DNA from 2 places in the Rhizobium sp. TRM96647 genome. Region 1 is predicted to be linked to the other one. Evidence: predicted binding sites of a transcription regulator. Region 1 holds the regulator's gene; the other holds the start of a gene.
What was found. Region 1 encodes HrcA, which represses chaperone genes, less so after heat shock. Its sites were predicted from a motif close to GTTAGCACTCNCNNNNNGNGAGTGCTAAC; they were not measured.
Positions count from the first base shown of each region.

Region 2: groES (co-chaperone GroES) is a predicted target of HrcA. The motif match lies at 2,017-2,045, and genes of this name have one in related genera.

Region 1 is NZ_JAOXHF010000004.1:328,417-332,940, forward strand. Features, by position in the region: gene rdgB (RdgB/HAM1 family non-canonical purine NTP pyrophosphatase) at 1-406, opposite strand, end outside; gene OCK02_RS10155 (VOC family protein) at 418-858, opposite strand; gene rph (ribonuclease PH) at 945-1,661, opposite strand; gene hrcA (heat-inducible transcriptional repressor HrcA) at 1,892-2,971, shown strand; gene grpE (nucleotide exchange factor GrpE) at 3,233-3,841, shown strand; gene ptsN (PTS IIA-like nitrogen regulatory protein PtsN) at 4,122-4,524, opposite strand, start outside.
Region 2 is NZ_JAOXHF010000002.1:251,106-255,629, reverse strand. Features, by position in the region: gene OCK02_RS04160 (bifunctional riboflavin kinase/FAD synthetase) at 1-892, opposite strand, end outside; gene OCK02_RS04155 (TIGR01459 family HAD-type hydrolase) at 912-1,760, opposite strand; gene groES (co-chaperone GroES) at 2,103-2,399, shown strand; gene groL (chaperonin GroEL) at 2,459-4,099, shown strand.

The DNA.
Region 1 (4,524 bases):
CCAGGCAGAGCACGGAGACGAAGCGGGCGCTGCGGTCCGCCGGCGCCGTGGCGCCCTTCTGCGAGAGCGCTTCTTCCACCTTGCCCATCGCCATGGCGAAGTCGCGGCTGCCGTCTTCCTTCTCCGCCCAGTTGGCGGTGTAGACGCCGGGGGCGCCGCCGAGCGCGTCGATTACGAGCCCGGAATCGTCGGAGAGCGCGGGAAGCCCCGCAGCCTTGGCCGAGGCCAGCGCCTTGATCGCCGCATTCTCCTCGAATGTCGTGCCGGTCTCGTCCGGTTCGACGAAGTTCAGGTCGGCGGCGGATTTCGCGGTGAAGCCGAGCGGGCCGATCAGGTCGCGGATCTCGCTGATCTTGCCGGCATTGTGGCTGGCGACGACGATCGTCCGGGTATCGAGCTTGCGCATGTCTGTTCCTGTCAGGTCCTATCCCCGGGGTCTACGCCCCAGAGGCCGGGTTCGGCGCATTCGAGGCTGTTTCCGGCGGGGTCGCGGAAATATATGGAGCGGGCGCCGTTCGGCCAGCGGAAATCGGCCTCGATGGCGATCCCAGCTTCTTTGAGCTTTTCCACCCAGAAATCAAGCGCTGCGGCCGATGCGCGAAAGCAGACGTGGCCTTGTCCCGTCATTCCGTGTGCCGGGACCGGGAATGCCTCCGGAGCCGGGGGCACCACCGTTTCCTTCGGGTTGAAGATCAGAAGCACGCCCTGGCCGCAGCGGTAGAAGACGTGGCGGTTCGCGTGCCGGGTGATCTTCTCCAGCCCCAGCAGCCCGCCGTAGAAGGCCTCGGCCGCATCCAGGTCACCGGCATAGAGCGCGGTCTCGAGGATGCCGTCGAGAGGATGCTGCGGATCGGCCATCGTCTCCTCCTGTCCCTCTCCCCTTAAGCCGGAAGAAGGTGCCCGAAGGGCGGATGCGGGGCAAGGGGGCTGCCAGCCCCCGCCACTCAGGCGATCGCCTGCTTCTGCATCTCGACGAGATCGGCGATGCCGGCCTTGGCAAGCGCCATCAGGCTTGCGAACTCCTCGTCGGTGAAGGGCTTGCCCTCGGCCGTTCCCTGGATCTCGACGATGCCGCCCGAGCCGGTCATGACGAAGTTCGCATCCGTCTCGGCGGCGGAATCCTCCAGATAATCGAGATCGATCACCGACTGGCCGGCGAAGATGCCGCAGGAGATCGCCGCGACATGGTCCTTCAGGACCTTCTCGACCTTGATCATGCTGCGGGTTTCCATCCACTTCAGGCAGTCGTTGAGGGCGATCCAGGCGCCGGTGATCGATGCCGTGCGCGTGCCGCCGTCGGCCTGGATCACGTCGCAGTCGATGGTGATCTGCCGCTCGCCGAGGGCCGTGAGGTCGACGACGGCGCGGAGCGACCGGCCGATCAGGCGCTGGATCTCTTGCGTGCGGCCGCCCTGCTTGCCGGCGGACGCCTCGCGCCGCATCCGCTCGCCGGTGGCGCGCGGCAGCATGCCGTATTCGGCGGTGACCCAGCCCTTGCCGCTATTTCTCAGCCACGGCGGCGTCTTTTCCTCCAGGCTGGCGGTGCAGAGTACGTGGGTGTCGCCGAACTTCACCAGGCACGAGCCTTCCGCATGCTTGGAGAAATTGCGCTCGAAGGAAATCTTGCGCATCTGATCGGTCTTTCTGCCTGACGGCCGCATCGTGTACTCCGTGTTCTCTTGAAATCTGCGGCTGCTTCTAGCGCATCGGCCGGAGAATCGAAATCGATTTCGATCCGGCCGTCGCGTCATTCGGTCAGGCCAGTCGGAAAGGTACTGCCGGAGCGGCGCGATTTCAGGGTATTGCCGCCGGCCGCGAGCGCAATTGTCCTTGTGCGGGGCCCGGGCGCACCCCTATATTCAGGCTTGGTGACAACGTTTGTATGATCGGCATGGTACTGAGGACTCCCGCGGATACGGACATCTATGCGGCGCTTGACGAGCGGGCGGGCGAGATTTTCCGACGGATCGTCGAGAGTTACCTGGAGCGCGGCGAGCCGCTCGGATCCCGCAACCTCTCCCGCATCCTGCCGATATCGCTCTCGCCGGCATCCGTGCGCAATGTGATGGCCGACCTCGAGGCGCTGGGGCTGATCTATTCGCCGCATGTCAGCGCCGGGCGATTGCCGACGCAGATGGGTCTGCGTTTCTTCGTCGATGCCTTCATGCGCGTGGGCGGCGTCTCCGACGAGGACAAGGCCTCGATCGAACGCCACGTCCATCGCCCGGGCCACGGCCAGAGCGTCGAGACGATGATGACCGAGGCGAGCAGCATGCTGTCGGGCGTGTCGCGCGGCGCCGGCATCGTCATCACCACCAAGAGCGATTCCGTCCTCAAGCATGTGGAGTTCATCAGGCTGGAGCCGACCAAGGCGCTGGTCGTGCTCGTCGGCGAACACGACCAGGTCGAAAACCGCATCATCGACCTTCCGGCCGGCACCACCAATTCGCAGCTGACGGAGGCTGCCAACTTCCTCAACGCCCATCTGGCGGGCAATACCATCCTGGAGGCGCGCACCAAGCTCGATCGGCTTCGCCAGACCGTCCGCCAGGAACTGGACCAACTGTCGCAGGACCTCGTCGAACGCGGCCTCGCCGTGTGGTCGGGTGGCAACGACGCGTCGAACCCGACCCGGCTGATCGTACGCGGGCGGGCCAATCTGCTGGAAGGGCTGGCCGGCGCCGAGGATGTGGACCGGCTGCGGATGCTGTTCGACGACCTGGAGAAGAAGGACAGCCTGATCGAGCTCCTGGACCTCGCCGAGACCGGCCCGGGCGTCCGCATCTTCATCGGCTCGGAAAACAAGCTGTTCTCGCTCTCGGGCTCGTCGCTGATCGTAGCGCCCTACCGGGACGGCGAGGAGCGGATCGTAGGTGCCGTCGGCGTGATCGGGCCGACGCGGCTGAACTACTCGCGCATCGTGCCGATGGTGGATTACACCGCGCAACTGATGTCCCAGCTTTCCCGTTGACGCCGGAGTGTGCCGCGCAAGGGGCCGCGATTTTGCCGAGTTCGGCAAAGAGCCTTGATTTTTTCGCCACGAAGCTCGATATCCGCCTCAACTCCCTCTTGATGTCCGCGCAGGTTCGAACTGTGCGGACAGTCGGGGAATGAAGGAGCGCCGCGCCGCCATGAGGGATGTGCCGGCCTGCTCCGTCCGTTCAACCCATGCGTGGCCCGGAGCATCGCGATCGATCCCGGGACATGCCGCTTTCTCAATCCGGAGAAAATCATGACCGACGATACCAGCAAGCACGCCCCCGAAGCCGCCAATGACGAGGCCGAGATTGCCGCTGTGTCGCCAGAGACCGAAGTCGCGGAGGCAGAAGCCGATCCGGTCGACCAGCTCAAGGCGGAGAACGCCGATCTGCGCGACAAGTACCTGCGCCTTGCCGCCGAGATGGACAATCTGCGCCGCCGTACCGAGCGTGACATCAAGGACACCAAGTCCTATGCGATTTCGGGCTTCGCACGAGACATGCTCGCGGTTTCCGACAATCTGCGCCGCGGCCTCGAGGCCATCCCGGCCGACGCCCGTGAAGCGGGTGACGCCGGCCTGTTGGCTCTGATCGAGGGCGTGGAGATGACCGAGCGCTCGATGCTGTCGGCGCTGGAGCGTCACGGCGTCCGCAAGCTCGAGCCGATCGGCGAGAAGTTCGACCCCAACTTCCATCAGGCCATGTTCGAGGTGCCGAACGCGGAGGTGCCGCACGGCACCGTTCTGCAGGTGGTGCAGGACGGCTACAAGATCGGCGACCGCGTCCTGCGGCCTGCCATGGTCGGTGTTTCCAAGGGTGGCCCCAAGGTCGCCGCCGGCGGAGACAAGCCCGACCAGGCCTGAGCCCGGCGAAATCGGCAATCGACATCTTCCAACCCGGCAACCTCGCGGCTGCCGGGTTTTCTTCTTTTCTGGAACCGGGAGAGTGGGCCGGGAGATCGGTCGTCAATGGATCGGCAGAAAAAGAAAACCGGCGTGCCACAAGGCCGCCGGTTTTTCCTGTCTTCCTGTCGCCGGTCAGGGCGAGAACCGCCGACCGTCGGGCACGTTCATGCACGCAAGCACACCTTTAGGGAAGAACGCCGGGGCGCTCCCTTTTGCGTGCGTCTGTCCGGCGGTCCGATCAGGCGGCGTTGGCCTGTTCCTCGCTCAGGCAGGCGTAGATCGCCGTGGCCGAATCCGAAGACCGCAACTTCGCCACCATGGCCGGATCGCGCAGCACCCGGGCGATGCGCGAAAGGGCCTTGAGGTGATCGGCGCCCGCGCCTTCCGGCGCGAGCAGCAGGAAGACCAGGTCGACCGGCTGGTCGTCCAGGGCTTCGAAGTCCACGGGCGTCTCCAGGCGGGCGAAGAGGCCGGTGATCTGATCCAGTTCCTTGAGCTTGCCATGCGGGATGGCGATGCCGTTGCCGACCCCCGTCGAGCCAAGACGCTCGCGCTGGAGGATGACATCGAATATCTCGCGCTCCGGAAGTCCGGTGATCTTCGCCGCTTTTATTGCCAGTTCCTGAAGTAGCTGCTTCTTC
Region 2 (4,524 bases), on a different contig from region 1:
CGACCAGCGCGTCCAGCCCGTCGAACTTCAGCTCGTCGCGCAGATGCTCGAAGAAGGAGACGGTACAGATCTCGCCGTAGAGGTCGCCTTCGAAGTCGAAGACGAAGGTTTCCAGAAGCGGCGCACCGTCGCTGTCCACCGTCGGGCGGCGACCGAAGCTGGCGACGCCGTCGTGGATCGTTCCGCCGGGACGGCGGAAGCGGACAGCATAGATTCCGTTGCGCAGCGCGGCTTCAGGCGGCAATTGCATGTTGGCGGTCGGAAAGCCGAGCGCGCGGCCGAGCTGCTTGCCGCCGATGACCTCGGCCTCGACGGTGTAGCGGTAGCCGAGCAGGCCGGCGGCCTCCGTCACCGCACCCTCGCAGAGCAGCGCCCGGATGCGGCTGGAGGAGATGACGTCGGCGTTCTCGTCGCGGAAGGCATCGACCAGGGTCACGCCGAAACCGTTCTGCTCGCCGGCGGCGATCATGAAGGCGGGGCCGCCTTCCCTGCCCTTGCCGAAATGGAAGTCGAAGCCGGTGACGACATGGCCGGCATGCAGCCAATCCCGCAGCACGCCTGCGACGAACTCGCCGGCCGACATCAGCGCGAACTGGCGGTTGAAGGGGTATTCGATCACCGCGGCGAAACCCATGCCCTCCAGGATGCGCGCCTTCAGCGGCGCCGGCGTCAGCCTGAAGACCGGCTGGTCGGGGCGGAAGACACTGCGCGGATGCGGCTCGAAGGTCAGGAGAAGCGCCGGCACGCCGCGTTCGCGGGCGATCTCCAGCGCCCGGTTCAGCACCGACTGGTGGCCGCGGTGGACGCCGTCGAAATTGCCGATCGCCACGACCCCGCCGCGAAGATGATCCGGCAGCGGCTGCTTCGTCTCGTTGCGGTGGAAAACGGTCATGGCGCTTTCGTCCGTCCTGTCACTGCAGCCTGGGCATCCACCATTTCGCAGACGCCTTCTCCCGCTCCAGAAAGGCCTGGAGCGCTGCCTCGTCGGTCTGCCCGTCGACGACATATTCCTGCGCATGGATGCCGCCGGAGACGTAGAGCACGTCCAGTCCGTAGGCCTGTGCGCCGCGGACGTCGGTCGGCATGCCGTCGCCGATCGCGATCACGCGGGAAAGATCGAACGGGCCGCGGACGTCGCGGGCTTCCTCCAGCGACTTCTCGTAGATCGGCCGGTGCGGCTTTCCGGCAATCAGGGTGCTGCCGCCGAGATCGTCATAGAGCTTGGCGAGCGCGCCGGCGCAGGGGATCAGGCGGTGGCCGCGCTCGACGACGAGGTCCGGATTGGCGCAGATGAACGGCAGGTGGCGACGGCTCAGCACTTCCAGTTCGCCACGGTAATCCTCCGCCATCTCGCTCTCGTCGTTTCGCAAGCCGGCGCAGACGACGATGCCGGCCTCGTTTGCGGAAACGGCCTCGACGCCCAGCCCGTCGAGCAGGGCCAGGTCTTTTTCCGCGCCGATGAAGTAGATCCTGTCCGGGCCGGAGGCGATCAGCGCCCGCGTCACGTCGCCGGAGGTGACGATGCGGTCATAGGCCTCGTCGAGCACGCCGAGGTCGCGGATCTGCACCTTCACGCCCGGAAAGGGGCGCGGCGAATTGGTGATCAGCACCACCGTAAGTCCAGCCTGGCGCGCGCTCGCCAGCGCCCGCGAGGCTTCCCGGAACGCTTCCACGCCGTTGTGCAGGACGCCCCAGACGTCGCAAAGCACCACGTCGTAGTGTTCGGTGATCTCGCTGAAGGACTGAATGCGCTTGGCCATGCTGTTTATCCGATGCTGAGGGCCCCGGTGACATCGCAAAGCCCGGCCAAGAAAACAAGGCCCAAATGGCAAAATAGCAGGCAGGCGGACGCGATCCGCGCGCCTTGCAGGGAGCGCCCGCGGCAGGCTTGCGAGCAATCCATGCACGCCGCATCGGGCAAAACGGAACGAAACCGCCGCGCGCCGACCGTGGCCGGCAAATATTTTCTGGAAGCCCGTCCTTGACTCCGTCCGGGGCCAAGCCTATCTCGGCTTCGCTAGCACTCGACAGGAGTGAGTGCTAACACCAATCCGCCGGATCGTTTCCGATCCGAGAATGTCATTTGATCGAGGGATTAGACAATGGCAACCACCAATTTCCGTCCGCTTCACGACCGCGTCGTCGTCCGTCGCGTTGAATCCGAAGAAAAGACCAAGGGCGGCATCATCATTCCCGATACCGCAAAGGAAAAGCCGCAGGAAGGCGAAATCGTCGCCGTCGGCTCCGGCGCCCGTGACGAATCCGGCAAGGTCGTCGCACTCGACGTCAAGGCCGGCGACCGCGTCCTGTTCGGCAAGTGGTCCGGCACCGAAGTCAAGATCAACGGCGAAGACCTTCTGATCATGAAGGAAGCCGACATCATGGGCATCATCGGCTGATTTCCAGCCGCTTGCCTTCACTGAAATATCGCTGACACCTCTTTTCAGGAGTTCTCAAAATGGCAGCTAAAGAAATCAAGTTCGGCCGCACCGCGCGCGAAAAGATGCTGCGCGGCGTCGATGTTCTCGCTGACGCCGTCAAGGTCACGCTCGGCCCGAAGGGTCGCAACGTCATCATCGACAAGTCCTTCGGCGCTCCGCGCATCACCAAGGACGGCGTTTCCGTCGCCAAGGAAATCGAACTGGAAGACAAGTTCGAGAACATGGGCGCCCAGATGGTCCGCGAAGTCGCTTCGAAGACCAACGACATCGCCGGCGACGGCACCACGACTGCAACCGTTCTCGCCCAGGCCATCGTTCGCGAAGGCGGCAAGGCCGTTGCAGCCGGCATGAACCCGATGGACCTGAAGCGCGGCATCGATCTCGCCGTTGCCGAAGTCGTCAAGGATCTCCAGGCCAAGGCCAAGAAGATCAACACCTCGGAAGAAGTCGCACAGGTCGGCACGATCTCCGCCAACGGCGAAAAGCAGATCGGCCTCGACATTGCCGAAGCCATGCAGAAGGTCGGCAACGAAGGCGTCATCACGGTTGAAGAAGCCAAGACCGCCGAGACCGAACTCGAAGTCGTCGAAGGCATGCAGTTCGACCGCGGCTACCTGTCGCCCTACTTCGTGACCAACCCGGAAAAGATGATCGCCGACCTCGAAGACGCCTTCATTCTCCTCCACGAGAAGAAGCTCTCGAACCTGCAGGCCATGCTCCCGGTTCTCGAAGCCGTCGTCCAGACCGGCAAGCCGCTCGTCATCATCGCTGAAGACGTCGAAGGCGAAGCTCTCGCAACGCTCGTCGTCAACAAGCTGCGTGGCGGCCTCAAGATCGCTGCCGTCAAGGCTCCGGGCTTCGGCGACCGCCGCAAGGCCATGCTGGAAGACATCGCCATCCTCACGGGCGGCACGGTCATCTCCGAAGACCTCGGCATCAAGCTCGAAAACGTAACGCTCGACATGCTCGGCCGTTCGAAGAAGGTTTCGATCTCCAAGGAAAACACGACGATCGTCGACGGTGCCGGCCAGAAGGCTGAAATCGAAGGCCGCGTCGCGCAGATCAAGGCCCAGATCGAAGAGACCACCTCCGACTACGACCGCGAGAAGCTGCAGGAACGCCTTGCCAAGCTCGCTGGCGGCGTTGCCGTCATCCGCGTCGGCGGCTCGACGGAAGTCGAAGTGAAGGAAAAGAAGGACCGCATCGACGACGCTCTCAACGCGACGCGCGCTGCCGTTCAGGAAGGCATCGTACCGGGCGGCGGCGTTGCCCTGCTCCGTTCGTCGACGAAGATCACCGCAAAGGGTGAGAACGACGACCAGGAAGCCGGCATCAACATCGTCCGCAAGGCTCTGCAGGCCCTGGTTCGCCAGATCGCCGACAACGCCGGTGACGAAGCTTCGATCGTCGTGGGCAAGATCCTCGACAAGAACGAAGACAACTACGGCTACAACGCCCAGACCGGCGAATACGGCGACCTGATCCAGCTCGGCATCGTCGATCCGGTCAAGGTCGTCCGCACCGCTCTGCAGAACGCCGCTTCGGTTGCCTCGCTGCTGATCACGACGGAAGCCATGATCGCCGAGTTGCCGAAGAAGGACGCTCCGGCCGGCATGCCTGGCGGCATGGGCGGCATGGGCATGGACGGCATGATGTAATCGGATCGCATCCGGCTACAACCATTGGGGCGGCCTTCGGGTCGCCCCTTTTTTCATCTACTTACTTAGCAACTTCGAATTTACTTGATATATTCCGTTTTTTGGATGCAACCCATTGCCGGTTGCAGTCGAGGCAGTGTAGATACCCCAAAAACTTAACGGACTCTAAACGGGAGCAGGGTTCAGGAAGCACGGCACAAAATGTGCATTTCGCGCTATCCGTGTGTCCGCGGGCCCTTTGAAGTCAGCATAACGATCAATATCAGGTTGTCGGCGCGATGAGGGATCGAGTTGGCTGCTGGCCAGTCATATTCCCCGAAGCTGCCGACATCACTGCAATATGCGTACCGGCAAAGCCCGCATCTTTGCCGGTCTGCTCATCGGGGGACGGTGCGCTTCCCAAGGGGTGCGCGGGCAGGTCGGAC